Regions from separate parts of the Pseudomonas sp. TWP3-1 genome, predicted to be linked through region 4. Evidence: predicted binding sites of a transcription regulator. Region 4 holds the regulator's gene; each other region holds the start of a gene.

Region 1 (7,779 bases), on a different contig from region 4:
CAAACCCGGAAAAAACCGACTGAAACTGCGGCACTACTTTCACCAACAGAATTCCGGTGACCACCGCTGCCACCAGCACTACGGCAGTGGGGTAGGTCATGGCTTTCTTGATTTTGGCCTTGAGCCGTTCGGTCTTTTCCTTGTAGGTGGCGACCCGCTCCAACAGGGTGTCGAGGGCGCCGGATTGCTCGCCGGCATCCACCAGGTTGCAATACAGCTCATCGAAATATTGCGGCTTTTTGCGCAGCGCGGCGGCGAAGCTGTTGCCCGCGGCGACTTCCTGTTTCACCTCGTCCACCAGTTTGCGCATGGCCGGGTTATCGAAGCCTTCGCCGATGATGTCGAACGACTGCAACAGTGGCACGCCGGCCTTCATCATGGTCGCCATCTGCCGGGTGAACAGCGCGATGTCCTGCGCCTTGATGCGTTTGCCCAGGCTTAGCCAGGACGCGGATTTCTTGCGCACTTTGCCGGGGTTGATCCCTTGCTTGCGCAGCTGTGCCTTGATCAGCGCGGGGTTGTGCCCGCTCAACTCTCCGGTGACTTTACTGCCTTTCTTGTCCATGCCTTCCCAGGAATAGACGCTGATTTTCGCTGCCTTGACCGCCATGTTCAGTCCTTGGTGACCCGGTTGATTTCTTCAAGGCTGGTGATGCCTTGCATGGCTTTGATCAGGCCCGAGGTGCGCAGATCGTTGAAGCCGTCGCGGCGCATCTGCGCGTCGATTTCCAGCGAGTTGCCCGAGGCCATGATCAGCCGTTGCAGCTCGGGGGTGTTCTTCACGACTTCATAAATGCCGATGCGGCCCTTGTAGCCGCTGTTGCAGAGATCGCATCCGACGGGCTCATAGAGGGTAAAACTGCCGATGCGTTCCGCGGGGAAGCCTTCCTTGATCAGGGTTTCGCGCGGAATTTCGATGGGTTTCTTGCAGTGGCTGCACAGCTTGCGCGCCAGACGCTGGGCGATGATCAAGCTGACCGAGGTGGCGATGTTGAAGCCGGGAATGCCCATGTTGTGCAAACGGGTCAGGGTTTCCGCAGCGCTGTTGGTGTGCAGCGTGGACAACACAAGGTGGCCGGTCTGCGCCGCTTTGATGGCGATCTCTGCAGTTTCGAGGTCACGAATCTCGCCGACCATGATCACGTCCGGGTCCTGACGCAGGAACGAGCGCAGCGCCTGGGCGAAATCCAGCCCTTGGCGCGGATTGACGTTGACCTGATTGACGCCTTCCATGTTGATTTCCACCGGGTCTTCGGCGGTGGAGATATTGATGTCGACGGTGTTGAGAATGTTGATCCCGGTATACAGCGAAACGGTTTTGCCTGAACCGGTCGGGCCGGTCACCAGAATCATCCCCTGTGGCTGCTTCAGGGCGGCCATGTACAAGTCTTTTTGCTCCGGCTCGTAGCCGAGGGCGTCGATGCCCATCTGCGCGCTGGACGGATCGAGGATCCGGATCACGACCTTTTCGCCCCACAGCGTCGGCAGAGTATTGACCCGGAAATCGATCGATTTGGATTTCGACAGACGCAGCTTGATCCGGCCGTCCTGAGGTTTGCGCCGTTCCGAGATGTCGAGGCTGGCCATGACTTTCAGCCGCGCTGCGATCCGTCCCGCCAGTTGAATCGGTGGCTTGGCCACTTCGCGCAGGATGCCGTCGGTGCGCACGCGAACCCGGTAGGATTTCTCGTAGGGTTCGAAGTGCAGGTCGGAAGAGCCGCTTTTGATCGCATCGAGCAGCATCTTGTGCACGAAGCGCACCACGGGCGCATCGTCGGCGTCCATCCCGCCGATGGCGTCCTGCTTGTTTTCATCAATGGATTCGACGTCCAGCCCGTCGAGGTCGACATCGGCCATGTCTTCCAGACCGCTGGTGTGAGTGTCGAAGAATTTCTCGATGGCATCACTGAGCTTGTCGTCCTCGACCAGGATCGCTTCGGTGCTCAGCCCGGTGCTGAACTGGATGTCATTGATTGCCTGATAATTGCTCGGATCGGAAATCCCCACAAACAGTTTGTTACCGCGTCGCCACAGGGGCAGGGCATGGTGTTGACGCACCAGTTTTTCACTGACCAGGCCTTTGGGCTGGGTTTCCTTGTCCAGGCAGCTGAGGTCCATGAAGGCCATGCCGAAGTGCTCGGAGGCGATCTCGGCGACCTGGTAACTCTTCACCAGTTTGTTTTGCACCAGATAGCTGACCAGCGACAGTCGATTGCGCTGGGCCTGTTGCCAGGCGTGCTGGGCGCTTTTTTCCGTGAGCAGTTCGGCCTGTACCAGTTGTTTGGCCAGACCGCTCAGAGCGATGTCGTTCATGGGGATTCCGTGCGCTTGCAGTTCATGACTTATAGCCTAGTCAAGTGACAGCACAAAACACGGTGGGTGCAGGTGACAAAAAGCGTCAGATAGTGCGGTTACGGGTTGTAGGACGGCGCCTTGCAGCGCCTTCGTCCCCTGCGTTCGGGGCCTTGCGGCGGTTGGCATGGGCTGTGCTGAGTCCTTGTCAGATCATGAGACTTCGACTCATGCATGGAGAGCCTGTCTATGAACAACCAAAAAGGTTTCACGCTGATCGAGTTGCTGATCGTGGTGGCGATCATCGGCATTCTGGCGACCATCGCCCTGCCACAGTATTCCAAGTATCAGGCGCGCTCCAAGGTGACGGCGGGTCTGGCAGAGATCAGCGCTTTGAAAGTGCCATTTGAAGACACCATCAATCAGGGCACTGATCCGACGCTGACGCTGGTAGCGGGTGGTGCTGCGGCGACGACCTCCAACTGCACACTCGCGGCTACCGGCACAGCTTCTACGGGGGCCGGCTCGATCACTTGCACATTGCTCAACGCACCCGGTCCGGTGCTGGGTAAAACGATCACACTCAGCCGCTCCGGCGCGGCCACTGGGGCCACATCAGGCGTGTGGACCTGTGCAACGACAGTGAACGCGGAATACTCCCCTAAAGGCTGCACTGCCAGCGGCGCGTAATCCGTCAGGTCTGGTAAAACAAATGCCCCGCGTTGCGGGGCATTTTGATTTGTGCAGCACTTAACAAAAGCTTCAATAATTTCAGCGTCTTAGGAACTTTCCAAAAACCTGCAACTTGCATGTCGTTTTATCGAGCCTCATGCAATTTGCATGATTCCGAAAATTTACTGTTTTGTTAACACATTGATTTATATGAATATTTTGTCTTTTGAAAAGTTGGCACAGCCTTCGCAATATCTACCGTAACCCTGCTGACAAGACACGCAGCAGACTTTCCAGAAAAACAGGAGTTACTCGTATGAAGAAGTTCGCTATCACTGCCGCTGCTGCTACCGCGCTGACCCTGACCATGGCTTCCGGTGCATTTGCCCAGACTCAAGCCACCCAGGCTCCAATGACTCTCGCGGCTGGCGAAGTTACTGAAATGAAACAGGACACCTCCGACACCTGGATCACCACCAAGGTCAAAGCTGATTTGGTTACCGAAAAAGGCATTCCTGGTACCGATATCAAAGTAGAAACCAACAAAGGCGTTGTTTCGCTCTCCTCGACTACTGCTGTCACTGAATCGCAGAAAGACGTGGCTGTAGCTATCGCCAAGAAAATCAAAGGCGTTAAAGCGGTCGCCGCTGACGGCCTGAAAGCCGAGTAAGGCAAGACTTCTCGCCTGAACCGGGAGAAGACGCGACAGCCGGGCCGAGCAATACGTCTGTCGCACCTTTAGAGTTCATGCGAACGGCCACATGGAATGTGGTCATTGCAGGCCCCGACACTTGTGTCGGGGCCTGTTCTATTGGCGAAACAAAAAAGCTCGCAGCCTGCGAGCTTTTTTCAGTTTCCGCGTTTGCTGTTGATCTGTCGCAGACGATTACCTTCGAAACGCAAGTATTGGTACATGCCGTTGTTCGGGCCGTAGGTCCATTCCTCGACCTGAAATTCCTCACGCCGATTGGCACTGCGCTTGTAGCCAAGCGGATCGCGGCTGACCGGCTCCCCGCATTTCTGCAGCACTTCACTGGAGCGGTCGCCGAGGCTGACCAGTTGACTGCCGCAACGCAAGGTATCTGACGCCGACGCCTCGCCTGTAGCCAGTGTCAGCGCCACTGCAGCCAACCATTTGCAATTCATCACTCGGCATCCAGATGCATTTGCGTGACCACCCGACCGTCGCTTTCAGCTTCGCCGAGTGTGGTGTCGATGAAGTACACGCGATCGTCCGCCAACTGGCCTTTGTCGACCAGATAGTCTTTGATGCTGCTGGCGCGATCCTGGCCGAGTTGGCGCAGCAATACTTCGCTGGAACTCCAGAACTCGATGATCCCGGCGCGCATTTTGGCAGTACGTTCTTCCTTGCCCAGGTCCTTCCATTCGGCCGGAGGCTGGGTTTTCAGGCGAGTGCGGTAGATGCCTTCGAGCAGCGGACCTTTCTCGCCGTCCGGCACCTCGATCAACGAAGCCTGCGCCGGTACCTTGTCGCCACGGCGCTGGAGCATTTTGTAATAGTTGTACTGGTATTCGCGTTCCAGACGCTGTTCAGCGAGCAAGGGGCCATCGCTGCTTTTCGCTGCGGTGCCTTCGATTTCCAGACGCAGGGCCGGACGTTCCTTCAGCGCTTGCGAGAGCTTCACCAGCGCTGCTTCGGCGTCTTTGCTCAGGTCGCTCGAACCCGCTGCGAACGAGACGGTCCCGAGATCTTGCGAACCGCCACCACTGACCAGCCCGCCAATCATCTTGAACGGTGCGGCGGCAGCTTTGACGATCAGGTTGCGCAGGGTCTGCCAGACAATCGGCATCACGCTGAACTGCGGGTTGTTCAGGTCACCCGTGACCGGCAGCTCGATGGAAATCTTGCCATCGACGTCCTTGAGCAAGGCCACTGCAAGTTTCAGCGGCAGGCTCACGGCATCCGGGCTGTCGACTCTCTCACCGAGTTGCAGTTGCTCGACCACCACTTTGTTTTCGGCCTTGAGCTGACCCTTGGTGATCAGGTAATGCAGATCGAGATTGAGCCGGCCCTTGCGGATGCGATACCCGGCGAATTTGCCGGAGTAGGGCGTCAACGTGGTCAGCTCTACCCGTTTGAAACTGGTGGTGATGTCGAGGCTGGCCATCGGGTCGAACGGGTTCACCGCACCTTTGATGGTCACCGGCGCATAACGGTCAACCTTGCCTTTGATATCGACAGTGGCCGGTTTCACCTGGCGGCTGTCGATGGTGCCGATCTGGCCGTTGAGCTGCTGAACCGCAGTGGCGAAATTCGGCGTCAGGCTGAAGTCGGCGAAGTTGGCCGAGCCGTCATTGATCGCGACTCCACCGATATGGATGCCCAGCGGTTTTTCGTTGTTGGCGGTTTTCGCTGCCGCCGGTTTCGCTCCGGAATCCGCAGGCTGCGGGATCAGCAGATCGTCGACGTTGGTGGTGCGGTCGTCGTTGATCATGAAGCGCACGTAGGGCTGGAACAGGTTGACCTTGTCGATCGACAGGCTGTCGCCATGCTGATAATTCAAGCCTTCGAGCACCACTTGCTGCCATTTGAGGAAGTCACGGGTCTTCAGGGTGTCGAGGGTGTGCAGTTGATCGATCTGCGCGCGGCCAGTGACGCTGAGTGCCAGCGGATCGGTGCTTTTCAGATTGACCTTCAAGTCACTGCCGAGCATGCCGCTGCGCAGTTCGAGTTTGATGAACGGGTTGATGTAGGACTGGGCGACACGCAGGTCGATGTCCTGGGTTTTCACATTGAGCTGAGCCGTCACTGGCGCCAGATTGACCACACCGTCGGCGCTGATCTTGCCTTGCTTGCCCAGGCCCGTATCGAGCTTGAGGTTGAAAGGCGAGCCATTGAGGCTGTCGAAATTTTGCAGATCGACGTTCAGCGGACCGACTTCCAACGCCACCGGCGGCTGTGCCTTGCGGTCGGCGAGGTGCACTTGGTAATTGCGCAGTTGCACGTCCTTGAGCAGCACTTGCCACGGTTTGCTCGGTGCAGTTGACTCGGACTTCGGCGAGTCGGCGGCGGCTGGCGTGCTCTTGGGTTCGGCGGCGGCTTTGGCGGCAGGCTTCGACGGCTGGCTGGCGAACAGTTTCTGCCAGTCGAGTTGGCCGTCGGCCTCCAGCGCAGCCCAGGTTTCGAGTTTCTGGCTGCGGATCTTGCCGACCACCACTTGCTGCTTGGCCAGATCGATCGAGGTTTCACTGATGTCGAGGCGCTCAAGCTTCGCCAACTGCCGACCGTCCGGGGCTTTAATCGCAAACGGCGCGACGCTGACCGCGACATTGCTCAGCAGCAGTTCGGTTTGTTTCGACAGGTTGAGCTTGTAGTCGGTACTCAGGTTCAGCACGCCGTTTTCCAGCACCAGCGGCAGCGAGTCGCGGACGTACGGCCACCAGACTTTCATCTGGCCGTCGGTGATTTTCAACTTACCTTCGGAGGCGATCGGGATCAGGCTGAAATTGCCGGTCCAGTCGATCTGGCCGCCAGCGGGGCCGGCGGCGACCAGCGTCATGTCGGCGTTGTCATCGGGCAGGGTGCTGAGGTTTTTCAACTCGAAGTCGAGTTTGTCGTAGAGAAATTCGATCGGTTCGCTCGGGCGCGCGTCCTGGAAATGCACGTTGCCGCTGGCCAGCTTGATGCGCTCGATGCGCAGCGGGAACGGTTTGGCGTTCGGATCAACCGGCGTCGGCTCGCTCGCCGGGATCTTGAACAGCCCCAGCAGGTTGAGCTTGCCGTCCTTGGCGAAGAGAATTTCGGTCTTGGGTTTATCCAGTTCGATATCGGACAGGTGCAGCGCTTTGGTCCACAGGCTGTCGAGTTGCAGGTTGGCGTACAGGCGTTCGAAGCCGACCTGTTCCTTGCCCGGCTCGCCGATGACCAGCCCCCAGAGGGTGACCTCAAGGCTGAACGGGTTGAGTTCGATGCGCTGGATGTGCGCGGGCACCGTGGCGTAGTTGGCCAATTGCTGGTTGGCCACCCGTAGTGCAATGCCCGGCAAAATCAGAAACCCCAGCAGGCTGTAGAGGGCCAGAGCGGTCAACAGTGCGCCAATCGCGCGAATCAATCCTTTGGGCATGTGCGGCTTCATCTGTCTGAATCGGAGTGCCTTGGAGTATGGCACGCCATTCCGGTTCCGAAGTACCCGACGGTAGACAGGATTGTTCAGATTGTTCGGTCGCAAAGTTCCAGGATCTGCCTCAGAGCTGCAGGATCAGGGTTTTCAGCGGCGGCTGCTGATCCAGCGAGGGGAAGTCGCGACCCGGCGTCATCACGCTGCACTCACGCACCGGGCGCCCGGCCTTCTCCGCGCAGCGCAGCACCTGATCGCGCCAATCGTCCATGCTGACTTTCGCCAGATTGTTGCAGCAAATCAGCACGCCGTTGTCGGCGGTGCTCAGCAGGGCGGGTTTGAGCAGGCTTTGATAGTCGCGCAGCAAATCGACGGTGCCGAACGCGCTCTTGGCCCAGGCCGGTGGGTCGAGCAGCACCAGATCATATTGGCGCTGTTCGAGGCGCGGATAGCTCGGCAGCTTCTGCCCGCGGCGCTGGCTGATCGGCAGGCCGGCCAGTTGGCGAATCGCCGGGAAGTAGTCGGACTGCACGAATTGCATGCTCGGCAGTTGCGGGTTGAGCAGACCGTTCTCACGGCCGACCGCCAGATTGCCCTCGGCGAAATCCAGGTTGCACACTTCGCTGGCGCCGCCGGCCGCAGCGCTCAGGCCAACGCCGCAGGTATAGGCAAACAGGTTGAGTACGCTTTTGCCTTTGGCGTGGTCCTTGACCCAACCGCGCGTATTGCGCAGATC
Region 2 (7,779 bases), on a different contig from region 4:
TTCCTTCCAGCTGGTGCCGCCGACTGCTTGCAGGCCTTGCTCGTTGGTGAAGCTGGCCAGCGCAACCTGGCCGATGGCCTTGTTCTGGTTGTTGCTGAAGTTGGCGAACAGAGTACCGGTGCCGTCGATGGTCAGGTTGGTGATCTGGCCGGTGGCGTAACCATCCTGAGTCGGAATCGTACGCGAAGTATCAGCGTTGTACTGGGTGGTCTTGGCCATCGAAATGGTCACGCCGGCCGGGTTGGCAGCTGCGCCGTTAGGCGTAAAGACACCGCCGGTCACTGTGCCCGGCTTCCAGTTTTTCAGGGTCAGGTCGCTGCTGATGATCGGGGTCGCAGGATTCGCTGGATCAGGCGTGCTGATCTGAGTCAACTTGCCAGCAGAGTCAAAGGTCAGAGTCGAGGCCGTTGGCGGAGTGGTTTTTGGATCGCTGCCCGTTGCATCCGGGTTACGCCCATCCACCAAGGTATAAACCTTCCAGGTGTTTTGGCCGGTCTTCACAACATACTGATCCATGTCGTGCTTGTTGCCCTGCGAATCATAGATCGGGGTGCTGAAAGACTCGGTGTAACTCTCGACCTTGGTCGGATCGAATTTGACGCCGGTGGCGCCGGTATCGACGATCACCGGGGCCGAAGAGTTCAGGTTGATGCTCGAGCCCACGGCCGAGGTCGACTTCGGCGCCAGGTTCGAAGTGTCGATCTTCAGGTCGGTCAGAACGCCTTTGATGACGCGGCCATTGGAGTCCACACCGTAACCTTGCAGATGTGAGGTGTAGTCGGTGTTAGTGATGAAACCCTGGTCGTCGACTTTGAACGTACCGGCACGGGTATAGGAAATCGAACCGTTGTTGCTCATAGTGAAGAAGCCCGAACCGTTGATACCCATGTCCAACACGTTGCCGGTATTGCTGATGTCACCCTGGGTGAACTGCTGCGATACGTTAGCCAGGCGCACACCGTTACCGATGACCTTGCTGCCGGTGCCGAGTCGGGTCGCCGAATAGACGTCTTCAAACTCTGCACGGGAAGATTTGAAACCGGCAGTCGCGACGTTGGCGATGTTGTTGCCGGTCACGTCCAGTTGTTTATTGGCTGCATAGAGACCGCTAAGGCCGATATTGAAAGACATATTCCACTCCTTTGTGCCGGTTAGTCGGCTCTATATACCAATGGTTTGTACTTTGGACAGGGCAACGCTGCCCTTGCCTGCCAGGTTGAGCATCAGCTCGCCGCCGGTCTGGCTGATCGTGACGCTGTTGACCGTGGCTGGCAGGTAGGTCGCCAGATCCGTCGCCGTGCCGTTGATCGGCGCGCTGGCCTTGACGGTGTAAGTGCCGGCGGCAACCTGAACGCCGTTGTTGTCCTTGCCATCCCAGGTAAAGGAGGCACTGCCGACTGCGCGGCTGCCCAGATCGATGGTGCGAACGGCCTTGCCGTCCTTGTCGGTGATGGTCACCGTGCCGCCAGCGATCGACGAGGTCACGTTGACCGAGCCGGTCATGCCTTTGCTCGGATCGTCCATCTGCACCGAGTTGGTCTGCACGATCACGTTGCGGCCAACCAGAGACGACGCCTGCAACGCTTGCGAAGAGTTGTAGTTGCCGGCAAGACCGGTCACGGTGGAGTTCAGGGTGGTGATGCCTTCAAGGCTGCTGAACTGGGCCAACTGTGCAACGAATGCACTGTTGTCTTGCGGGTCGAGCGGATTCTGGTTTTTCAGCTGGGTAACCAGCAATTGCAGGAACGCATCCTTGCCCAGGGCCTGGCCACCCGTAGTGCTGTTGGTCGCAGAAGCAATCCCGTCAGAGGTCGTGCTACTGGTCTTCTTCGCAGAGTTGGCCAGTAGATCCTTCATGCTCAGGGTGCTGGTGGAATCGGTAACGCTCATGGCAGTCGCCCCTTGTTACTGACCGAGGGTCAGTACTTTCTGCATCATGGTTTTGGCGGTGTTCATCATTTCGGCGTTGGTCTGGAAGGACCGGCTCGCGGAAATCATGTCAGCCATTTCTTCCACCACGTTGACGTTCGGGTAAAAGACGTAACCCTTGGCGTCGGCAGCCGGGTGATTCGGCTCGTAGCGCGCTTCGAGGTTGCTCTGGTCTTCGACTACGCCCATCACCTGCACGCCCTGACCGGCAGCGTCCTGGTTCTGGAACAGCGAGTCGCTGCCGCCGCTCTGGCCACCCTGGAACATGGTGGCGAACACCGGGTGACGGGCGCGATAGGTCTGGTCGATGCTCGACGAGACGGTTTCGGCGTTGGCGATGTTCGAAGCCACAGTGTTAAGACGTGTGGTCTGTGCGCTCATGCCGCTGCCGGCAATGTTGAAAACGCTGGACAGGGACATGGATTACTCTCCGCGCAGGGCTGAAACCAGCCCTTTGAATTTGCTGTTGAGCAGGGTGAAGCTGGCCTGGAAGCCAACCGCGTTTTCCGCGTAGTTGGATTGTTCCAGCTGAGCGTCCACGGTGTTCTGGTCGATCGACGGTTGCATCGGCGTGCGATACATCAGCGATTCGTCGCCATTGCCCAGGCCTTCAGCTTCGATGTGACGGCTGTTGGTCTTGTTCAGGGCGATGGTGCCGTTCTGGTTTTTCTGCGTCTGTGCTTCGAGCACTTTGGAGAATTCCAGATCCCGAGCCTTGTAGTTCGGGGTATCGGCGTTGGCGATGTTATTGGCCAACACTTCAGCGCGCTGGGCGCGGAAGCCCAATGCCTTTTCGTGAATGCCGAGCGCTTTATCGAAGCTGATGCTCATGTCGGGACCTTCAGGTAACCGGATTTTTCGTAACTGAGCTTTAGCAAGCCGCGTGCCAGTTTGCAAAAGCCCGGATTCCGGGGCTTTGCGGGCAGTGGCAAAGCGGCAATGCCAGAAAAGCGGCAACCGGTTTCCGCCAGATGCCGCTTTTCTGCCGCTTGCCGTCACCGCATAAACGCCGGGCAAAAAAAACGGGAGCCCCTGAGGACTCCCGTTCTGGTGTTGCCGGTGTTGATCATTTCGCCTGGTAGATGATCCCCGGGCTGCACTGAACCATCTGGTAATGATCGGGCAAACCGTTCAGCGCTTCGGAAGCGCCAAGGAACAGATATCCGCCCGGCTTCAGCGTGCTGTGGATGCGCAACAGGATGTCTTTCTTCACCTCGGCGGAGAAGTAGATCAGCACGTTGCGGCAGAACACGATGTCGAACTTGCCCAGGCTGGCGTAGCTGTCGAGCAGGTTGAACGAGCGGAACTCAACCCGGCTCTTGATCGGCGCCTTGATTGCCCAGCGACCCGGCCCTTTCGGGTCGAAGTAGCGTTGCAGGCGATCAGGCGACAAACCGCGGCCGATGGCCAGGCTGTCGTACTCGCCGGTCTTGCAGTTGTTGAGCATGCTGCCAGACAGATCGGTGGCAACAATCTGCACGCCCATTTTCAGCTGACCGAGGTTGCTGCGCTCGAACTCGTCGATCGACATCGACAGCGAGTACGGTTCCTGACCCGACGAGCAAGCCGCCGACCAGATCCGCAGACGCTGGTTTGGTGCAGCCTTGATCGCTTCCGGCAGTACCTTGTTCTTCAAGACTTCAAACGGATAGGTGTCACGAAACCACAGGGTTTCGTTGGTCGTCATGGCATCGACCACCTGCTCGCGCAAACCGCTGCGCGGCTGGGTCTGGATGCGCTGTACCAGCTCACCCAGGGACTTGATGCCTTGCACTTCCATCAGTTTGTTGAGACGGCTCGAGACCAGATACTGCTTGTTTTCACCGAGCAAAATGCCACAGGCTTTTTCCAGGAAGACCCGGAACTGTTCGAAATCCAAATTACCCGTAGACAAAGATGCCGCCTCTTAAATCGTGTTGACCGCCAGGAGCAAAAGGCTCCTAGCTGATATCTGCTGCTTTGATCCGGTCGACTACCCGGGATGCCAGGTCATCAGGGCGGAATTTGGCCAGAAAGTCATCGGCACCGACTTTCTTGACCATCGCCTGATTGAACACTCCCGACAACGAAGTATGCAGGATGATATGGAGCTTTTGCATGCGCGAGTCGCCGCGGATCTCGGCCGTCAGGGTGTACCCGTCCATCTCCGGCATCTCGATGTCGGAGATCATCATCAGGAACTCTTCTTCCGGCTTCTTGCCTTCGTCGACCAGTTTGCGCAGGTAATCCAGCGCTTGCCGACCGTCGTTCAACGCCACCACTTCGACACCAATCGTCTGCAGACAACGCGTCACCTGCTTGCGCGCCACCGACGAGTCATCGACCGTCAGTACCCGCAACGACAACGCTTTGGTCTGCGTCTCGACATCGACCACGCCGACCGAAATCGCTTCCGGCGTCGGTGCGACTTCCGCCAGCACTTTTTCGACGTCGATGATTTCGACTAACTGATTGTCCACTCGAGTCACAGCGGTCAGGTAATGATCGCGCCCCGTCCCCTTCGGTGGTGGATGAATCTCTTCCCAGTTCATGTTCACGATGCGTTCCACCGAGCGCACCAGGAAACCCTGGGTCTTGGTGTTGTACTCCGTGATGATCACGAACGGGTTGTTCTTGTCTTTCAAAGCACCCGAGCCGGTCGCCATTGCCAGATCAAGGATCGGAATGGTTGCCCCCCGGATATTCGCCACCCCGCACACGACAGGACTGGACTTGGGCATCAGTGTCAGCTTGGGGCATTGCAGCACCTCGCGCACTTTGAACACGTTGATCCCGTATAGCTGTTGGCCGTCGAGACGGAACAACAACAGCTCCAGGCGATTCTGCCCTACCAGTTGCGTGCGCTGGTTCACCGAATCCATTACACCAGCCATGCCCAGACTCCTACACCAACGCCAAGTGTTGTTGCGACGCACATTCATTGCTAAACGGCACGGCGCTTGCTTTTTAACTCGTATGAACGCTCAAACGACATTATTCCGACACCTGACATCTCCCCTCCGCAGAGGGCTTTGCGCGATGTCCGCCATTTGCTGCTTTTACGCTGGCAGCCCTGCCGTTGCTGATACGGTTACCATGCCTGACATGCTTATCGGCGTGACTCAGGGCTTTCTTGAATTCACCGTAGAAGACTATCTGGCCAGCAGTCAAACCGAAGGCCGCTACGAGATCGAGGTCAACCAGCTCGATCCTCGTATGCGCATGCCTATGTGCGACAAGGAATTGACAGCCACTCTGGAGAGTCCGGCACGCCCTCTGGGGCGGGTTACGGTCAAGGTTCGCTGCGAGGGCGGATCGCCCTGGACGGTGTTCGTACCCGCTCAAGTCCGCCTGTTTCGCGAGATTGTGACGACCACGCGCCCGCTCAGACGCGCAGGCATCATCGAGCCTCAGGACGTGACCTTGCGTGAGCGTGATATCAGCCTGATCAACCAAGGTTTTTTGACGTCGGTGGATGAAGCGATCGGGCAGAAATTGACCCGACCAACGGTAGCCGATCAGGTCATTACTCTGGTGCATCTGGAACAAGCCGAAGTGGTACGCAAGGGCGATCAAGTGGTAATCACCGCGCGCAGCGGCACGATGGCCGTGCGCATGCCGGGTGAAGCCCTGGCCAACGGCGGCCTGAAAGAACAGATCCGCGTGAAAAACCTCAATTCGCAACGGGTCATCAAGGCGCAGGTGGTCGCGCCTGGCCAGGTGGAAGTGGCGATGTAGCGAGATGGAAAACTGGCGCTGGGCCGAGCTGTTCCCTAAACTGTGGCGCATCGGACCTGCATGCAAACTCATGGGTAAATGAGTCTAAAGTTTTCCAGGGGATGGCCGAAAACATGGCAAGCGTCCAAATTCCCAGAGGTTTTTATCATGGTCATCGATTTCAGCCGTTTGAACAGCTCCTCGCCACTTACCGGCAGTACACGTACCAGCAACGCCAGGGAAACCGCCGAAACCGGCACCTCCGCGCCGCTGAATACCCCGGCCGAACAGGCCAGTACCGCTAAAGCCGGGGAATCGGTACACCTCAGCAATGAGGCTCAACAGTTGCAGAAGGTCACTGACAAGCTGCGCGATCAGCCTGCCGTCGACAATGCCCGTGTGGCCGAGTTGAAAGCAGCGATTGCCGATGGCAGCTATAAAGTCGACAGCAACCGTGTAGCCAGCAAACTGCTCAACTTCGAAGCCCAGCGCTAGGCTTTCGCCGGCGCCAGGCTTTTGGACGCTTAAAACCCAAGGCCAGCCATGCACGACACTAATTTACTGCAACTGATCACCGACGACTTTGCTCCAGCTCAACAGTTGCTGGAGTTATTGCAATCCGAGTCCCTCGCCTTGCACGGTCGCGACATGCCGGTGCTGGAAGAAATTCTGGCGCGCAAACAGGCGCTGATCATTCTGCTTGAACAGCATGGCCGCAAGCGCAGCGAAATCCTCGTCAGCCTCAATCTGCCCGCCACGCGCGAAGGCCTGGAGCAACTTGCCAGCCAGTCGAGCATCGGCGCGCAGTTGATGGCTGAGAGCGATGTCCTCACCGATCTGATTGCCCAATGCCAGGCGGCTAATGTGCAAAACGGCCAGTCGATCGTGATCCAGCAGGCCGCCACGGCCAATCAGCTGAAAATCCTCACCGGCGGCGAGCCTCCGGCGCTTTACGATGCCACCGGCACCTTCTCCAAGCTGCAGAAGCCGCGCGCACTCAGTCAGGCATAAGCTGTTCTATGCTTGCGCCCTATCAACACGCGTTACATGCTGGCAAAATGCTGGCTAGCCGTAGTCAAATTTTGTCTGGAGATTGATCTAACGTGTCCAATGATGACGCTCCGCAGCCCCCAAAGGTGCTCACCACGCCCCTGGAAATCTCCAGCAACCTGCGCCAGCTGCAAGAAAGCCATGATCCACTGATCATCACCTTTCACGAGCGCAGTCAGCGCTTCCAGAGCTACCTGATCGAAGTTGATCGGGAATCCGCCACCATCAAGTTCGATGAAATGATCCCGCGCGACGGCGAGCGCTTTCTCGAAGCTGGCGAACCGTTCAAGGTCGAGGGCTTCCATGACGGTGTACGCATTGCCTGGGAATGCACCGGCACGCTGAGCATCAAGGATTCTGATGGCGACCGCTTTTACGTCGGCGACTTGCCCGAAGAAGTGGTTTACCACCAGCGCCGCAATGCCTTTCGCGCTGCCCTGAAACTGGCCGACCTGGTCAGCGTCGTGCTCGGTGGCGAAAAGCTCAAGGCACCGATCGACGGCAAGTTGCTGGACATCTCCGCTACCGGTTGCAAACTGCGCTTCGAAGGCGACATCACCGATCGCCTGCAACTGGGCCAGGTCTATGACCGCCTCGCTGCCGCGCCGCTGTTTGGCAACCAACCGGTCTCGGTCGAGTTGCGTTATCTGCACTTCGAAGAAAAACTCAACATTACCTTCGCCGGCCTGCGTTTCCACAACATCAGTGGTCCGGCCGCGCGCAATGTCGAGCGCTTCGTCTATCAGTTGCAACGTGAAGCACGGCGTTTCGACAAAGACGATATGTGATCGAATACGCAATGAAAAACGGGCAGTCCCTTGCGGTGACTGCCCGTTTTTTTGTGCCTGAGATTTAAGGTCGGGCCTGGGTGAAGCTTGGCCCTTGGGGATCATCCTCAGGTGGGACGGTGTGCGTATCCTGCTCGGTTTCGGGCTCGGGTTCCGGCTCGGGATCAACCGGATTCTGCATCTGCTCCTGCACCACGTGCTCATCGACCCGCGGATCGAGCGCTGCCACCAGCGGCGAACTGGACATGCTGTCCGGCATTGCAACGTGGTGCAGCGGCGCATCCTCGACCTGATGCATGTTGGTCACGGCTTTCGG
Region 3 (7,779 bases), on a different contig from region 4:
ATGCTGTCGAATATGTGGGGCCAAATGAAGCTTTCTAAACTTTATTGCGATAATCCCAGTGCGTTTGAACCTGTGGAATTTGTATCCGGGCTAAATGTGGTGATGGCGGAGATTCGCCTGCCAGAGAATCGCAACAAAGACACCCACAATCTTGGCAAGACGACGCTCGGTCGTCTGCTGGATTTTGGTTTTTTAGCTGGAAAGGATTCAAAGTTTTTCTTATTTAAGCACTTAGAGTTGTTCGAGGATTTCGTGTTTTTTCTCGAAGTTGAACTTGAGGACGCATCGTTCGTTACTATTCGGCGCAGTGTAAAGGATGCGACGAAGATCAGTTTCAAAAAACATGAAGCTGGTCATCAAGACTTTTCGAATTTGTCGCTGGCGGACTGGGATCATCAAAACGTGCCGTTTGATCGCGCTCGTGATCTACTTGACGGTTTGCTCGACTGGCGAGCTCTTAAGCCATTTTCCTATCGGAAGGCTTTGGGTTACCTGCTGCGCTCCCAGGAGGACTTTCGAGAAGTATTTCAACTTCGTAAATTTGCCTCTAAGCATGCAGATTGGAAGCCATTTCTTGCTCATATGCTAGGATTCGATGCGAAGATTATTATTGAGCATTATGAGAAAGAACAGGAGTTGAGCAAAAAGCAAGAAGTCGCTCAAACTATCAAAAAAGAATTGGGTGGTTCGGTAGAAGATAGTAGCAAGATTGAGGGCATGTTGCTGCTTAAGCAGAAAGATGCTGAAAAAAAACAGCAGTTGTTAGATTCGTTTGATTTTCGAGAACATGATAAGGATCGTACCAAGTCATTAGTTGACGATGTTGACGAAGGTATTGCAGCTCTTAATGCTAAGCGTTACTCCCTGAGTCAGAGTAAGAAGAAAATTCAAGTTTCCCTTGGGGAAGATCAGATTCTGTTCAATCCAGACGAAGCGGAGCGACTCTTCTTAGAAGCTGGCGTTCTTTTTCAAGGGCAAGTAAAAAAGGATTTTCAACAGTTGATCGCTTTCAATCGTGCGATTACAGAGGAGCGTCGAGGTTATCTTAAAGAAGAGTTTGCTGAAATCGAGCTTGAACTGAAGGAAGTGAATTCGAAGCTCAATGCTTTAGGGGAAAAACGGTCAGGTATGCTCACTTTTTTGAGTGCAACGGATGTATTCAAAAAGTATAAAGAGGTTTCCGATGATATGGTCAGCTTACGAGCGGATATCAGCTTGTTGGAAAGCCAGCGAGGTCATCTGCATCGACTTCAGGAACTGAGATCCCAAATTCGTGGCCTGACGGAAGAGTGCAGCCATCTTCAGGTTCAAATCGAAGCCGATGTCGAGAAACAAAACTCGGATCCGGATAGCCTATTTTCTTCGATACGAGTGTATTTCAGCGAGATTGTCGAGGAGGTTATTGATCGTAAAGCTTTGCTAAGCGTAGCTCCGAATCAACTAGGCCATTTGGAGTTCAAGGCAGAAATTCTTGATGGTTCTGGCAACGCAACTAGTGCTGACCTAGGTCACACCTATCGCAAACTCCTATGTGTCGCTTTCGACCTCGCCGTCGTGAGGGCACATCTGAACGAAAAGTTTCCACTATTTGTGTACCACGACGGCGTGTTTGAATCTTTAGATGATCGGAAGAAAGAGAATCTGCTAGCGGTGATTAGGCGTTACTCTAATTTAGGACTGCAGTCCATTATAACGTTGATCGACTCGGATCTACCCGTACGCACGGAAGATCCGGATCCTATCTTTAGCCCTGATGAAGTTATTGTTTTGTTACACGACGAAGGCGATCAGGGTAGGCTTTTCAAGCTCAGAGGTTGGTAGATTTGGTCGGAGCTCAGTCCATCTCTGAAGTAGTGTTCCTCGGTTTTCTTTCCGGCTAACCTACCACTTGGTTCGAGTTCTTTACCGTACTTGGACGCTACCTCAATAAAACGACGCTGATTGGCTGAAATACCTCCGGCTAACCGAAGTGCTTCGGTGTGATATCCAACAATCTCCTGCAGCCTTGCCCTTCTCTTTTTGTCTTTCATTAAGGCCTCGATTTTTGAGGTGACAGATGCTTCGTTGGCCACCGTAGTACAAGGAGGAAGGGTCGCGTAATCAGGCGTAGACGCTGATTTTTGTAGGGCCATGCCCTAATAGTTGTAGGACGCCGGCGAAACGGTTTTGATCATCTTGTTTCCCTGAACCGGATGCTCCAGTTTGGCCACTCAACGCAGCCTATGGAGGCGAAAAATGGACCGCAATGGTATGCGCCCGATTCATCCGGGCGAGGTTCTGAATAAGGAATTCATGGAGCCGTTTGGCATGACTGTCATGGATCTGGCCATGCCCACGAAATGGCCCGAAAGTGAGATCGAAAAGCTTGTGAAATGCCAGCTCAGGATCTGCTCCGACCTGGCAATCAGCCTTGCCATTCATCTCAACACTACGCCTGAGTTCTGGATGAGTCTCCAATCGACTTACGATTTGCGCAGAGCCCAGCTCCGGCATGCGGGCTTATAGCGATTGCAGCATCCTCGAAGCCCTTTTCCACCATGGCTCCGCCATTGGGCGCTTGGTCTGTTCCCGTTCCACCATCATCTGCGGCACATCCTGCAACCGTATCCACGGCTGGTTATTCCAGTGCAGCAAACTCAGCGACATGTCCGGCCAGTTGAGCAGGCTCAGCAGTGGGCGTTCGGTTGTGGTCGGTTGTTGTGCGTCGCGCAGCGCGGGGACGATTTCGTGGGTGAGCCATTCGCGTAGCGCGCGGTATTCGGGGCAGTAGTGGTAGACGAGGAGGGCATAGACGCCGGATTCGCTGATCAGCAGGGTGGTTTCGACGTGGCCGTGGATCAGGGTTTTTCGGGTCTGGTATTGGTCGGAGTCGAGTTTTCGCAGGATGCGTTCGTTGAGGTAGATGTGCAGGAGTCGGCCGAGGTCGCGGGCGCTGAACCAGGGTTGGTTTTGCAGGAGGAGGGCGTGGAGGTGGAGTTTGTGGCGGATGAAGACGTTGGGAATTAAATGGTTTTCGTCCATTGGTTTAGTTCTCGAATTCACATGAGAGAAAAACTGCCTCTGATCGTCGCCAAACGAAAAGGGTGGCAGCTCTGCGCAGGTTGGCGAACCGGTGAATTCGAAACCGGCAGACCGTGAGGTCTCCCACGCAAAGCCGCCATAACTCGAGAAGCGGAGAACCTCCTCTTCTGATGTGGCCGCATTGCGTCGAATTCGATCCAGGTCGCCAAACCCAGTGCTGAACATTCAGCATGGGGTGAGCTTAGAAACCTGGACTTCACGACGCAATCGGACGGCGGGGGTAAAGCTTGTAGGAAGTTGCCGGGATTGTTGCGGGGCTGAAGATCAAAAGATCGTCCGAACGCGGCCCGAGCCTGCGGCAGCTCCTACAGATGAAGCTGAAGGTCGTTCCGACCTTTGATCGCTAGCAGGCTAGCTCCCACAGGGGGAAAGAGGTGTTATTCCGCTGGCGGAGTCAGCCTGGCTTCCATCTCGGCCACTTTGGCTTCGAGGCTTTCCAGTCGAGCGCGAGTGCGCGCCAAAACCACCATCTGGCTATCAAACTCTTCCCGGCTCACCAGATCGAGTTTGCTGAATGCACTCTGCAGCAGCATCTTGAACTGGCTTTCGATTTCGGCTTTCGGCAGCGGGGTGTCGCCGTTGAACAGGCGGGAGGCGGTGCCGCTCAGGGCGTCGAGGAAGTCTTTGGGCGCGAGCATGGGAAATGTCCTGAAAACAATGGCCGGCAGTGTATCACGCAGTGTCTATAGTCAATCGCGCAGGCACGGATGCACGCTTTTCGCGCAAGCGGCCGGGCGTCGACGCACCGTTGTTGTGCGTATCCGCTCGGCGGATTTCGTGAAGGCGCCTGCGGCAGCGGCCAAGGGATTGAATTCAGAGGTATTTGGCGAGATGGCAAGCTTTCTGCTTAGTCACCTTCGACCCATGCACTGATGCAGTCGCTGTGACGAATGCAGTGCGGCAGACGGAGCGGGGAGTTTCGTCTGGAGCGGTTAGCTGGCGGCGACATCCAAGCGTTACAAAGCCAGGCACTGCGCTTAGACTTGAGTCGGGTTTGTTTTCCTGGGGCAAGTCCACCAATTCGGGAGAGAGTTTTCATGAAGCTAGTCACTGCCATCATCAAGCCGTTCAAGTTGGACGACGTGCGCGAGTCGCTGTCCGAGATCGGCGTGCAGGGCATTACCGTTACTGAAGTCAAAGGCTTCGGACGGCAGAAGGGTCACACCGAGCTGTATCGCGGCGCGGAATATGTGGTCGATTTTCTGCCCAAGGTGAAAATCGACGTTGCAATTGACGACAAGGATCTGGACCGCGTTATCGAGGCGATAACCAAGGCGGCCAACACCGGCAAGATCGGTGACGGCAAGATCTTCGTGGTGAATCTGGAACAGGCGATTCGCATCCGTACCGGCGAAACCGATACCGACGCAATTTAAGCCGCCACAAACCCCAACGCCCCAGGAGAAAACAATATGACTCTGCGTAAATTCGCAGGGCTTGGAGCCCTGTTGTCTATCGTAATGCCCGGCCTGGCCATGGCGGCAGACGAAGTGGCAGCTCCAGTCCTGAACTCCGGCGACACCGCCTGGATGCTTACCGCTACTGCCCTCGTGCTGTTCATGACGATTCCAGGCCTCGCGCTGTTCTACGGCGGCATGGTTCGTTCGAAAAACATTCTTTCCGTGATGATGCAGTGCTTCGCCATTACCGGTCTGATCAGCGTCCTGTGGGTCATTTATGGCTACAGCATCGCGTTCGACACCACCGGCATGGAGCAGGGCGTCGTCAACTTCAACTCCTTCGTCGGCGGCTTTGGCAAGGCGTTCCTTGCCGGCGTTACCCCGGCGAGCATTACCGGTCCTGCGGCGCTGTTCCCCGAGGCGGTCTTCATCACCTTTCAGATGACCTTTGCGATCATCACCCCGGCGCTGATCGTCGGTGCGTTTGCCGAGCGGATGAAGTTTTCGGCGATGCTGATCTTCATGGCCATCTGGTTCACCCTGGTGTATGCGCCGATTGCGCACATGGTCTGGGCCGGCAATGGTGGCCTGATGTGGGACTGGGGCGTGCTCGATTTCGCGGGCGGCACTGTGGTTCATATCAACGCCGGTATCGCGGGACTGGTTGCCTGCCTGGTGCTGGGCAAGCGTAAAGGCTTCCCGACCACCCCGATGGCTCCGCACAATCTTGGTTACACCCTGATGGGCGCCGCCATGCTCTGGGTTGGCTGGTTCGGCTTCAACGCAGGCTCCGCTGTGGCTGCCAACGGCACCGCCGGCATGGCGATGCTGGTGACTCAGATTGCGACCGCCGCTGCGGCACTGGGCTGGATGTTTGCCGAGTGGGTCACTCACGGCAAGCCGAGCGCACTGGGCATTGCCTCGGGTGTGGTTGCCGGTCTGGTGGCGATTACTCCGGCTGCCGGCACCGTGGGCCCGATGGGCGCACTGGTCATCGGTCTGGCGGCGGGCGTGGTGTGCTTCTTCTGCGCCACCACCCTGAAACGCAAAATGGGTTATGACGATTCCCTCGACGCCTTCGGCGTGCACGGCATCGGCGGTATTCTCGGCGCGATCCTCACTGGCGTGTTCGCTGCACCGGCGCTGGGCGGCTTCGGCACCGTCACCGATATCGGTGCGCAAGTCTGGATTCAAATCAAAGGCGTGGGCTTCACGGTGATCTACACCGCGATCGTCACCTTTATCATCCTCAAGGTGCTGGACGCCGTCATGGGTCTGCGTGTGACCGAGGAAGAAGAAGCGGTGGGCCTCGATCTGGCTCAACACAACGAACGCGGCTACAACCTGTAAGACGCGCAGCAAAAAAACTTGCCCGGTTCGCCGGGCATTTTTTTGCGCGCAATTTGTCATCAACTGACAGGCTGAAAGGATTTTTCGTACTGCTTTAGTCGTGTTTACGACGACGGTTTTTCTACGGCGAAAGGCTTACGCAATGGCAGGAATATTAGGGACTTTGTTTTTTCCCAGAGCGCGCTAGAATGCGCCCCGAACGTGCGGAGAACTGTATGTGGCAACAGACTCTGATTACCCTGCGGGCAAGGCCTCGGGGCTTTCATCTGGTAACGGACGAGTTGATCGAAGGCCTGCCTGAACTCAAGGCGTGCCGGGTCGGTCTGTTGCATTTGTGGCTACAGCACACCTCGGCCTCGTTGACCATCAACGAGAACGCCGACCCGGCGGTACGTCGCGACTTCGAACGATTTTTCAATCGTCTGATCCCACAAGGTACAGACGGCTACGAGCATAACGACGAAGGCCTGGACGACCTCCCGGCGCACTTCAAAGCCAGCGTGCTTGGCTGTCAGTTGAGTCTGCCGATATCGGCAGGGCGGCTGGCACTGGGAACCTGGCAAGGCGTTTATCTGGGCGAGCACCGAGATCATGGCGGTGCGCGTAAAGTCCTTGCCACCGTTTACGGTGAACAGGCATAGCCGCTGGTCTGCAGTGGCGAACGATTTTTTCCGGCAACTTTCGACAGTTGTCAAAGCTGGTCTATAACTAATCTGCTTTTCGCAAGTCATGAGGTAGAACATGAGCGACGATGATCTGGAAACCGACGACCTCGAAGTAGGCGACGAAGACGAGGCCGACGAAGGCCTGGAAGCGGCAGCGGATGACGTTGCCGATGAAGACGGTGGCGATACGCCGGTCCCTGTTGCCAAAGGCAAAGCCAAGGCTGCGGTATCAGTCGATGAATTGCCGAGCGTTGAAGCCAAGAACAAAGAGCGCGACGCCCTGGCCAAGGCCATGGAAGAGTTCCTGTCGCGTGGCGGAAAAGTGCAGGAAGTGGAGGCCAATGTGGTCGCCGATCCGCCGAAGAAGCCGGACAACAAGTACGGCAGCCGCCCTATCTGAGGCGTGCCGCTTGCTTGCTGAGAGAGCCCGCCGCTATTGCGGGCTTTTTCATGGGCGAAAGAAAAATGTGAATGCGATACCGATCCTGTGGGAGCTGGCTTGCCAGCGATGGCGGCCTGTCAGACAACATTGATGTTGAATGTGCAAACCTCATCGCTGGCAAGCCAGCTCCCACAGGGAATGATGTAAATTCAGGGTCAGTGTTGGGCATTCCAGCGGGCGAGGACGGCTGGCAGTTCGGTCAGGCTGCGGATCTCGGCATCCGGCAAGCGCTCTGCTTCCCAGACCTTGCCCGCCGGGTTGAACCACACCGCGCGCAGGCCCGCCTGCTGGGCTCCGGCGATGTCATCGCCGGGATGATCGCCGATATGCACCGCCGCATCCGCACTCACGCCGCCGCGCTGCAAGGCTTCGTGAAAAAGCCGCACATCCGGTTTGGCGATGCCGATGTCTTCGGCGCACAGGGCAAACTTGAAATAATCGGCCAGACCCAAACGGCGCACATCGGCATTGCCGTTGGTGACCACGCCGAGGGCGTAGTGATTGGCCAGTGCTTCGAGGGTTGGTACGACCTCGGGGAACACTTCGATCTGATGTCGCGCATGCAGGAACACTTGGAAGCTTTTGTCGGCCAGATCAGAAGCCTCGCCATGACCGTACCCTGCGTCTTCCAGTGCATGAAACAGCACCCGCCGACGCAGCGCGCTGATGCGGTGCTTGAGCCCCGGCTCGCTGGCCAGCACGCGCTCGCGGATTGCCCACAGGTGTTCCACCGGCACTGCACCGAGATTCGGCGCGTGTTCGCTCAGCCATGCACGCAAAACCGCTTCAGCGCTGACGATCACCGGCCCGGTGTCCCACAGGGTGTCGTCAAGGTCGAAAG
Region 4 (7,779 bases):
CATCGGTCAGCGCGCTGCGCAACGGGCTGCGAGCCGTCTGGGCGCGCGTCCGGTGCCTACTTGTGAAGTGCCGGTGTTGTTTTCCGCTGAACTGGCGGGCGGGTTGTTCGGCAGTTTCCTGTCGGCAGTTTCCGGAGGCAGTCTGTATCGCAAGTCGTCGTTCCTCGAAGGCACGCTGGGACAGAAGCTGTTCCCGGAATGGCTGACCATCGACGAGCGTCCGCACCTGATGCGCGCGATGGGCAGTGCCTCGTACGACGGTGACGGTCTGGCGACCTACGCCAAACCGTTCGTCGAAAAAGGCGAATTGGTCTCGTACATCCTTGGCACGTACTCCGGTCGCAAACTCGGCATGCCGAGCACCGCCAACGCTGGCGGTGTACACAACCTGTTCGTCACCCACGGTGATGAAGACCAGGCGGCGTTGCTGCGGCGCATGGGGCGTGGCCTGCTGGTCACAGAATTGATGGGCCATGGCTTGAACATGGTCACCGGCGATTACTCACGCGGCGCGGCGGGTTTCTGGGTCGAGAACGGTGAAATCCAGTTCGCGGTGCAGGAAGTGACCATCGCCGGCAACATGCGCGACATGTTCAAGCAGATTGTTGCAGTGGGGAATGATCTGGAACTGCGCAGCAATATTCGCACTGGCTCGGTGTTGATCGAGAAGATGACTGTCGCGGGCAGCTAAGCCTCCGCAGTTTTAGAAAAAGGCGCGCCATCCGATTGGGTGGCGCGCCTTTTTTATTGTGGATCAAAAAGATCGCAGCCTTGTTTTGCTTCTCATTATCATCTAATAATAAATCTCATTAGAGAGCTGGCTGAAACTCACCGCTGGCGGCGTGTAACCCCCGCAACCGCTTTGGAGGCTCACCATGGAGCACTGGAAACGCACGATCGAACGGGCTAATCGCTGCTTCATGCTGGGCGAGCTGATTGATGCCCGCGAGGCGTATCTGCAAGCACTGGCCTTGGCGCAGGTGCTGTTCGAACGCTGGGCGGATGCCGACGAAGCAGTGGCGGCTTGCGTCATCTCCCATCACAACCTGGCTGATCTGCACCTGCGCCTGAATCAGCCGGAGGAGAGCGCCGAGTACCTCTGCGCGATCCATCAACGGCTGTTGCAGACCATGCAGGACGAACGTCAGCGCCTCGCACTGCGTGAAGCGGCGCTGCGCCAGAGCAGCAAGACCTACGTCGAACTGCTGAATTTCATCAGCGATCACGGTGAATACCCGCGCACCCAGCGTCTGCTGCACCCGCACACTGGCAATGCGCGTCGACTGTCCGCCTCTCATCAGCATGGAGTCCATTGAAATGGCTTTTACTCTGCCTGCATTGCCTTACGCCTACGACGCACTGGAACCGCACATCGATGCGCAGACCATGGAGATCCACTACACCAAGCATCACCAGACCTACATCAACAACCTCAACGCCGCGGTCGAGGGCACAGAGTACGCCGAATGGCCGGTGGAAAAACTGGTCGCCAGCGTCCAGCAATTGCCAGAGAAACTGCGTGCGGCGGTGATCAACCAGGGCGGCGGTCACGCCAATCATTCGCTGTTCTGGGAAGTCATGGTGCCCAATGGCGGCGGCAAACCGGACGGCGCGCTGGCCAAAGCCATCGATGAACAACTCGGCGGTCTCGACAGTTTCAAAGACGCCTTCACCAAGGCTGCGCTGACGCGTTTCGGCAGTGGCTGGGCGTGGCTCAGCGTGACCCCGGATAACCAACTGGTGGTGGAAAGCAGCGGTAATCAGGACAGCCCGTTGATGAACGGCAACACGCCGATTCTCGGTCTCGACGTTTGGGAGCACGCCTATTACCTGCGTTACCAGAACCGTCGGCCGGAATACATCAACGCGTTCTACAACGTGATCAATTGGCCGCAAGTCGCTGCGCGCTATCAGGCGGCGCTGGTTTAAGTCTTCTATAAAAACAATCCAAGGCTGACTATGGGCACTGAAACACTGGTGAGCGGAAGTGGGCGTATGTTCCGTTACGCAATCGGTTCGCTGTTGCTGTTGGCGGGCATGACCTTGCTGGTCGCTCACGGACTGCAATGGCTGGATCTGGAGCCGAGGCTGTCACGAGCATTGCAGGGCGGGGCGCTCTGCGCGCTGGGCACCGCGCTTGGTGCGGTGCCGGTGCTGGTGATTCGCAATATGCCGCAGGCGCTGGGCGACACACTGCTCGGTTTCGGCGCCGGGGTGATGCTGGCGGCGACGGCGTTTTCGCTGATCGTGCCGGGAATTGCTGCGGCAGAGAGCCTTGGCATGACGCCTTGGGGCGCCAGTGGCCTGATCTGCTTCGGGATCATGCTCGGTGCATTCGGTCTGTATCTGGTTGATCGCAAGGTGTCGGGTGCTTCACCGGAAATGCTCGTTGGCACGCTTGAGCACCCGGTAATTCCACCGCGTATCTGGCTGTTCGTCTTCGCGATCATCGCGCATAACATCCCGGAAGGCATGGCGGTCGGCGTATCAGCCGGCGGCGCAATGCCGGATGCCGATAGCCTGGCGATGGGCATCGCATTGCAGGATGTGCCGGAAGGTTTGGTGATTGCGCTGGTGTTGGCCGGGGCAGGGATGTCGCGGGTCAGGGCGTTTTTGATCGGCGCGGCGTCAGGGCTGGTCGAACCGGTGTTCGCTCTGCTGTGCGCCTGGTTGGTCAGTCTGGCGCAGGTGTTGTTGCCGTTGGGATTGGCGCTGGCGGCCGGGGCGATGTTGCTGGTGGTCACGCACGAAGTCATCCCGGAGTCGCGGCGCAATGGTCACGACAAACTGGCAAGCCTCGGCTTGTTGATCGGCTTCTGCCTGATGATGGTGATGGATACGGCGTTGGGTTGAGCGATCAACCGCCTTCGTCGAAGTAGTTGTTGATCAGATCCACCAGTGCTTGCAGCGCTTCATCTTCCTGATGCCCTTCGGTACTCAGGTAGATTTTCGTGCCTTTGCCGGCAGCGAGCATCATCATCGCCATGATGCTTTTTCCATCCACGGTGGTTTCCGGCGTGCGGCCCACTCTGATGGTGCAATCCGGAAACTGACCGGCCACGCCGACGAACTTCGCCGACGCACGGGCATGCAGGCCCAGTTTGTTGATGATTTCGATTTCCAGAGCAGGCATCGCGATGTGAATCCTTTAGCTGAGGTCGCGGTGGCGAACCTGGACGTTCTTCAGGGTTTTCTGCAGCGCCTGACCCAGACGTTCGGTCAGGTAGACGGAGCGGTGGTGGCCGCCGGTGCAGCCAATGGCAATAGTGACGTAGGCACGATTGCTTGCGGCGAAACGTGGCAGCCATTTGAACAGATAAGCGTAGATGTCCTGGTACATCTCTTCGACGTCCGGCTGTGCCGCCAGATACTCGGCCACCGGTGCGTCGAGACCCGACTGCGCGCGCAGCTCGGGTTTCCAGTACGGGTTGGGCAGGCAGCGTACGTCGAACACCAGATCCGCATCCACCGGCATGCCGCGTTTGAAGCCGAACGACTCGACCAGAAACGCGGTACCCGGCTCAGGCTGGTTCAGCAGGCGCAATTTTATGGTATCGCGTAGCTGGTACAGGTTCAGGTTGGTGGTGTTGACCTTCAGATCGGCCAGGTCGGCGATCGGCCCGAGCAGGGCGGTCTCGTCATCGATGGCTTCGGCCAGCGAGCGGTTGGCGTTGCTCAGCGGGTGGCGGCGACGGGTTTCCGAGAAGCGCTTGAGCAGGGTTTCCTCATCGGCATCCAGATACAACACATCGCACTGGATGTGCCGGCCGCGCACTTCTTCAAGCAGCTCGGGAAAGCGTGAGAGATGGCTCGGCAGATTACGCGCGTCGATGGAAACCGCCACCAGTGGCTGTGCCAACTCGGTGTGAATCAGCGCGCGTTCGGCCAGTTCCGGCAGCAGGCCGGCCGGCAGATTGTCGATGCAGTAGTAGCCGTTGTCCTCAAGGACATTCAGAGCGGTACTTTTACCCGAGCCGGAGCGGCCACTGACGATGATCAAACGCATGATTACTGCCCGTTCTGCTCGTCGAGGACAACCTGATACAAGGCTTGGTTACTGGTGGCGCTACGCAGTTTTTCGCGGACGTCCTTGCGGTCGAGCATGCTGGCAATCTGTCGCAACAGTTCCAGGTGTGCATCGGTGGCAGCTTCGGGGACCAGCAGCACGAACAGCAGGTCAACCGGAGCACCATCGATGGCGTCGAAATCGATCGGAGCTTCCAGGTGTATCAAGGCGCTGATAGGGGATTCGCAGCCCTTGAGGCGGCAATGAGGGATGGCGATGCCGTTGCCAAAACCGGTAGAACCGAGTTTTTCACGGGCAATCAAAGCCTCGAAGACATCTTGCATCTCCAGATCCGGAACTTCCCGGGCGATCAGGTTGGCAATTTGCTCGAGGGCTTTCTTTTTGCTGCCGCCCGGCACGTTCACGAGGGAACGGCCGGGGGTCAGGATACTTTCAAGTCGGATCATGGAATGGGGGGTTATCGACCCGTCGCGCCTTGAAGCAGGCTCTGGGTCTTTTCCTTATGCTTTTTGAGTTGTTTGTCGAGCTTGTCGGTCAATGCGTCGATCGCTGCGTACATATCGGTATGTTCCGCGTTTGCGACGACCTCACTGCCGGGAATATGCAAGGTGGCTTCGATTTTCTGCTTGAGCTTTTCGACACACATCGTGACTTGCACGTTGGTGATCTTGTCGAAATGGCGCTCCAATCGTTGAAGTTTCTCGTTGATGTAGTCGCGCAGAGGTTCGGTCACTTCCAGTTGGTGTCCACTGATGTTGACTTGCATACAGCTTCTCCTTCGTTGCCAGTGCATAAAGCGGCAGGCCGAAAAGCCTGCCACTGGAACGCTGTAACGTGGCTTACATCAACCGCTTGCGTTCGCTCGAAGGCGCGATCCCGAGAGATTCGCGGTACTTGGCGACGGTGCGGCGAGCCACCTGAATGCCTTGTGCCTCCAGTAAACCAGCGATCTTGCTGTCACTCAACGGCTTTTTCTGATTTTCCGCGGCAACCAGTTTTTTGATGATCGCGCGGATCGCCGTGGACGAGCATTCACCGCCTTCGGAGGTGCTGACGTGGCTCGAGAAAAAGTATTTCAGTTCATATATACCGCGCGGGGTATGCATGAATTTCTGCGTGGTCACGCGGGAAATCGTCGATTCGTGCATGCCGACCGCTTCAGCGATGTCATGCAAGACCAGCGGCTTCATCGCTTCGTCGCCGTATTCCAGAAAGCCGCGCTGGTGCTCGACGATCTGCGTGGCGACTTTCATCAGGGTTTCGTTGCGGCTTTGCAGGCTTTTGATGAACCAGCGCGCTTCCTGCAACTGATTGCGCATGAAAGTGTTGTCGGCGCTGGTGTCGGCACGGCGGACGAAACCTGCGTACTGCGCGTTGACCCGCAGGCGCGGCACGGATTCCTGGTTCAGTTCGACCAGCCAGCGCTCGTTGTCCTTGCGCACGATGACGTCCGGCACCACGTACTCGGCTTCGGACGATTCGATTTGCGAACCCGGACGCGGATTGAGGCTTTGCACCAGCTCGATGACCTGGCGCAGCTCGTCTTCCTTGAGCTTCATGCGCCGCATCAGCTGACTGTAATCGCGGCTGCCTAGCAGATCGATGTAGTCGCTGACCAGACGCTTGGCTTCGACCAGCCACGGCGTTTTAGCGGGTAGCTGACGCAGTTGCAGCAGCAGGCATTCGCTGAGGTTGCGTGCGCCGATGCCGGCTGGCTCGAATTGCTGGATGCGGTGCAGCACGGCTTCGATTTCATCCAGCTCGATATCGAGCTCGGGATCGAAGGCGTCGAGAATTTCTTCGAGGGTCTCGTCGAGGTAGCCCTGATTGTTGATGCAGTCGATCAGGGTCACGGCGATCAGGCGATCGGTGTCGGACATCGGCGCGAGGTTCAACTGCCACAGCAGATGGCTTTGCAGGCTTTCACCGACGGAGGTACGCGTGGTGAAGTCCCACTCGTCATCGTCGTTGCTTGGCAGGCTGCTGGCGCTGGTCTGGTAGACGTCTTCCCAGGCAGTATCGACGGGCAATTCGTTGGGGATGCGCTCGTTCCAGTCGCCTTCCTCGAGGTTGTCCACCGTCGGGGCGCTTTCCTGAAAAGAGGGTTCCTGGGTTTCGGTGTTGGGCTTCTGCTCGACGTTGTCGGCGAGGGGATCGGAGTTGTCGAAGTCTTCGCCTTCTTCCTGGCGTTCGAGCATCGGATTGGATTCCAGAGCCTCCTGGATTTCCTGTTGCAGATCCAGGGTCGACAATTGGAGCAGGCGGATGGCCTGTTGCAGCTGCGGTGTCATCGTCAGCTGCTGGCCCATTCTCAAGACTAGCGATGGTTTCATGGCAGGGGCTTAACACCTTATTCGCCGGCGCTATGCGCCATCCACTACAGGGCGCCGGAGCGCCAAACTTAAGCAAATTATATGCCTGAAACTGAAGTGTTTGCCTAGAGCACCGTAACAATTAAACCAAGAAAATCGCAGGGATGCCCAGGCTCGTGCGAGGACACCCCAATGATCACAGGCGGAACTCGTGACCCAGATACACTTCCTTCACCAGATCGTTGGCGAGGATGGTGGCCGAGTCGCCTTCGGCGATCAGTTGACCGTCGTTGACGATGTAGGCAGTTTCGCAGATGTCCAGCGTCTCACGGACGTTGTGGTCGGTGATCAACACACCGATACCCTTGGCCTTGAGGTGATGGATGATCTGCTTGATGTCGCCGACCGAAATCGGGTCAACACCGGCGAACGGTTCGTCGAGCAGGATGAATTTCGGTGCGGTGGCCAGCGCGCGGGCGATTTCGACCCGGCGACGTTCACCACCCGACAGGCTCATGCCGAGGTTGTCGCGGATGTGGCTGATGTGGAATTCCTGCAGCAGGCTTTCCAGCTCTTTGCGACGGCCGGCCTTGTCGAGCTCCTGACGCGTTTCGAGGATGGCCATGATGTTGTCGGCCACCGACAGCTTGCGGAAGATCGACGCTTCTTGCGGCAAATAGCCGATACCGGCCTTCGCACGGCCGTGCATTGGCTGGTGGCTGACGTCCAGATCGTCGATCAGGACGCGGCCCTGATCGGCCTGGACCAGGCCGACGATCATGTAGAAACAGGTGGTCTTGCCGGCGCCGTTAGGGCCGAGCAGGCCGACGATCTGCCCGCTGTCGATCGACAGGCTGACGTCGCGCACGACCTGACGGCTTTTGTAAGCCTTGGCCAGATGCTGAGCTTTCAGAGTTGCCATTACTTGGCCTTTTTCTCGTCGTTTTTCGGCTTGGGCTGGATCACCATGTCAATGCGCGGACGCGACTCGGTGACCTTGTTGCCGGTAGCACGACCAGCGCTGGCCAGCTTCTTCACCGTGTCATAGACGATTTTTTCGCCCTGAGTGGTGTTGTTGTCTTTGTCGACAACCTTGGCCTTGTCGATCAGCACGACGCGGTTTTGCGCAGCGTGGTACTGAATGGTCACACCCCAGCCCTGTACAGGCTTGGTGTCACCAGCAGTTTGCAGTTGCTCGAAGTAGGCGAGGTTGCCCACCGAGGTCACCACATCGATATCGCCGGCAGCGGTACGGGTGATGGTCACGGTGTTGCCTTTAACGATCATCGAACCTTGGGTAATGATCACGTCACCTTTATAGGTGGCGATGCCATTCTTGTCGTCCAGCTGGGCATCGTCGGCCTGAATGCGGATTGGCTGCGATTGATCGTTCGGCAGAGCCCAGGCGCTCACGCTTCCCAGTGCTGCGCCCAGGCTGAG

What was found. Region 4 encodes sigma-54, which starts transcription at its own class of promoters, with help from an activator protein. Its sites were predicted from a motif close to ANTGGCATNNANNTTGCTNT; they were not measured.
Region 1: ACP7BN_RS26335 (pilin) is a predicted target of sigma-54. The motif match lies at 2,474-2,493, and genes of this name have one in related genera.
Region 2: flgB (flagellar basal body rod protein FlgB) is a predicted target of sigma-54. The motif match lies at 2,801-2,820, and genes of this name have one in related genera.
Region 3: glnK (P-II family nitrogen regulator) is a predicted target of sigma-54. The motif match lies at 3,912-3,931, and genes of this name have one in related genera.

The regions. Positions count from the first base shown of each region.
Region 1 is NZ_JAFCUQ010000029.1:6,112-13,890, forward strand. It holds gene ACP7BN_RS26325 (type II secretion system F family protein) at 1-610, opposite strand, end outside; gene pilB (type IV-A pilus assembly ATPase PilB) at 613-2,313, opposite strand; gene ACP7BN_RS26335 (pilin) at 2,542-2,982, shown strand; gene ACP7BN_RS26340 (BON domain-containing protein) at 3,281-3,634, shown strand; gene ACP7BN_RS26345 (DUF2845 domain-containing protein) at 3,814-4,110, opposite strand; gene ACP7BN_RS26350 (DUF748 domain-containing protein) at 4,110-7,061, opposite strand; gene ACP7BN_RS26355 (class I SAM-dependent rRNA methyltransferase) at 7,171-7,779, opposite strand, start outside.
Region 2 is NZ_JAFCUQ010000004.1:61,783-69,561, reverse strand. It holds gene flgE (flagellar hook protein FlgE) at 1-1,131, opposite strand, end outside; gene flgD (flagellar hook assembly protein FlgD) at 1,162-1,890, opposite strand; gene flgC (flagellar basal body rod protein FlgC) at 1,906-2,349, opposite strand; gene flgB (flagellar basal body rod protein FlgB) at 2,353-2,760, opposite strand; gene cheR (protein-glutamate O-methyltransferase CheR) at 2,996-3,823, opposite strand; gene ACP7BN_RS07365 (chemotaxis protein CheV) at 3,870-4,802, opposite strand; gene flgA (flagellar basal body P-ring formation chaperone FlgA) at 4,885-5,646, shown strand; gene flgM (flagellar biosynthesis anti-sigma factor FlgM) at 5,794-6,120, shown strand; gene ACP7BN_RS07350 (flagella synthesis protein FlgN) at 6,169-6,636, shown strand; gene ACP7BN_RS07345 (flagellar brake protein) at 6,729-7,463, shown strand; gene ACP7BN_RS07340 (MFS transporter) at 7,528-7,779, opposite strand, start outside.
Region 3 is NZ_JAFCUQ010000027.1:36,807-44,585, reverse strand. It holds gene ACP7BN_RS25960 (ABC-three component system middle component 8) at 1-38, shown strand, start outside; gene ACP7BN_RS25955 (DUF2326 domain-containing protein) at 25-1,821, shown strand; gene ACP7BN_RS25950 (HigA family addiction module antitoxin) at 2,236-2,505, shown strand; gene ACP7BN_RS25945 (BRO-N domain-containing protein) at 2,500-3,021, opposite strand; gene ACP7BN_RS25940 (accessory factor UbiK family protein) at 3,459-3,719, opposite strand; gene glnK (P-II family nitrogen regulator) at 4,119-4,457, shown strand; gene ACP7BN_RS25930 (ammonium transporter) at 4,494-5,831, shown strand; gene ACP7BN_RS25925 (secondary thiamine-phosphate synthase enzyme YjbQ) at 6,047-6,472, shown strand; gene sutA (transcriptional regulator SutA) at 6,573-6,896, shown strand; gene ACP7BN_RS25915 (HAD family hydrolase) at 7,094-7,779, opposite strand, start outside.
Region 4 is NZ_JAFCUQ010000003.1:219,212-226,990, reverse strand. It holds gene pmbA (metalloprotease PmbA) at 1-691, shown strand, start outside; gene ACP7BN_RS06340 (hypothetical protein) at 876-1,316, shown strand; gene ACP7BN_RS06335 (superoxide dismutase) at 1,318-1,929, shown strand; gene ACP7BN_RS06330 (ZIP family metal transporter) at 1,960-2,853, shown strand; gene ACP7BN_RS06325 (HPr family phosphocarrier protein) at 2,858-3,133, opposite strand; gene rapZ (RNase adapter RapZ) at 3,149-4,006, opposite strand; gene ptsN (PTS IIA-like nitrogen regulatory protein PtsN) at 4,009-4,473, opposite strand; gene hpf (ribosome hibernation-promoting factor, HPF/YfiA family) at 4,485-4,793, opposite strand; gene ACP7BN_RS06305 (RNA polymerase factor sigma-54) at 4,867-6,360, opposite strand; gene lptB (LPS export ABC transporter ATP-binding protein) at 6,536-7,261, opposite strand; gene lptA (lipopolysaccharide transport periplasmic protein LptA) at 7,261-7,779, opposite strand, start outside.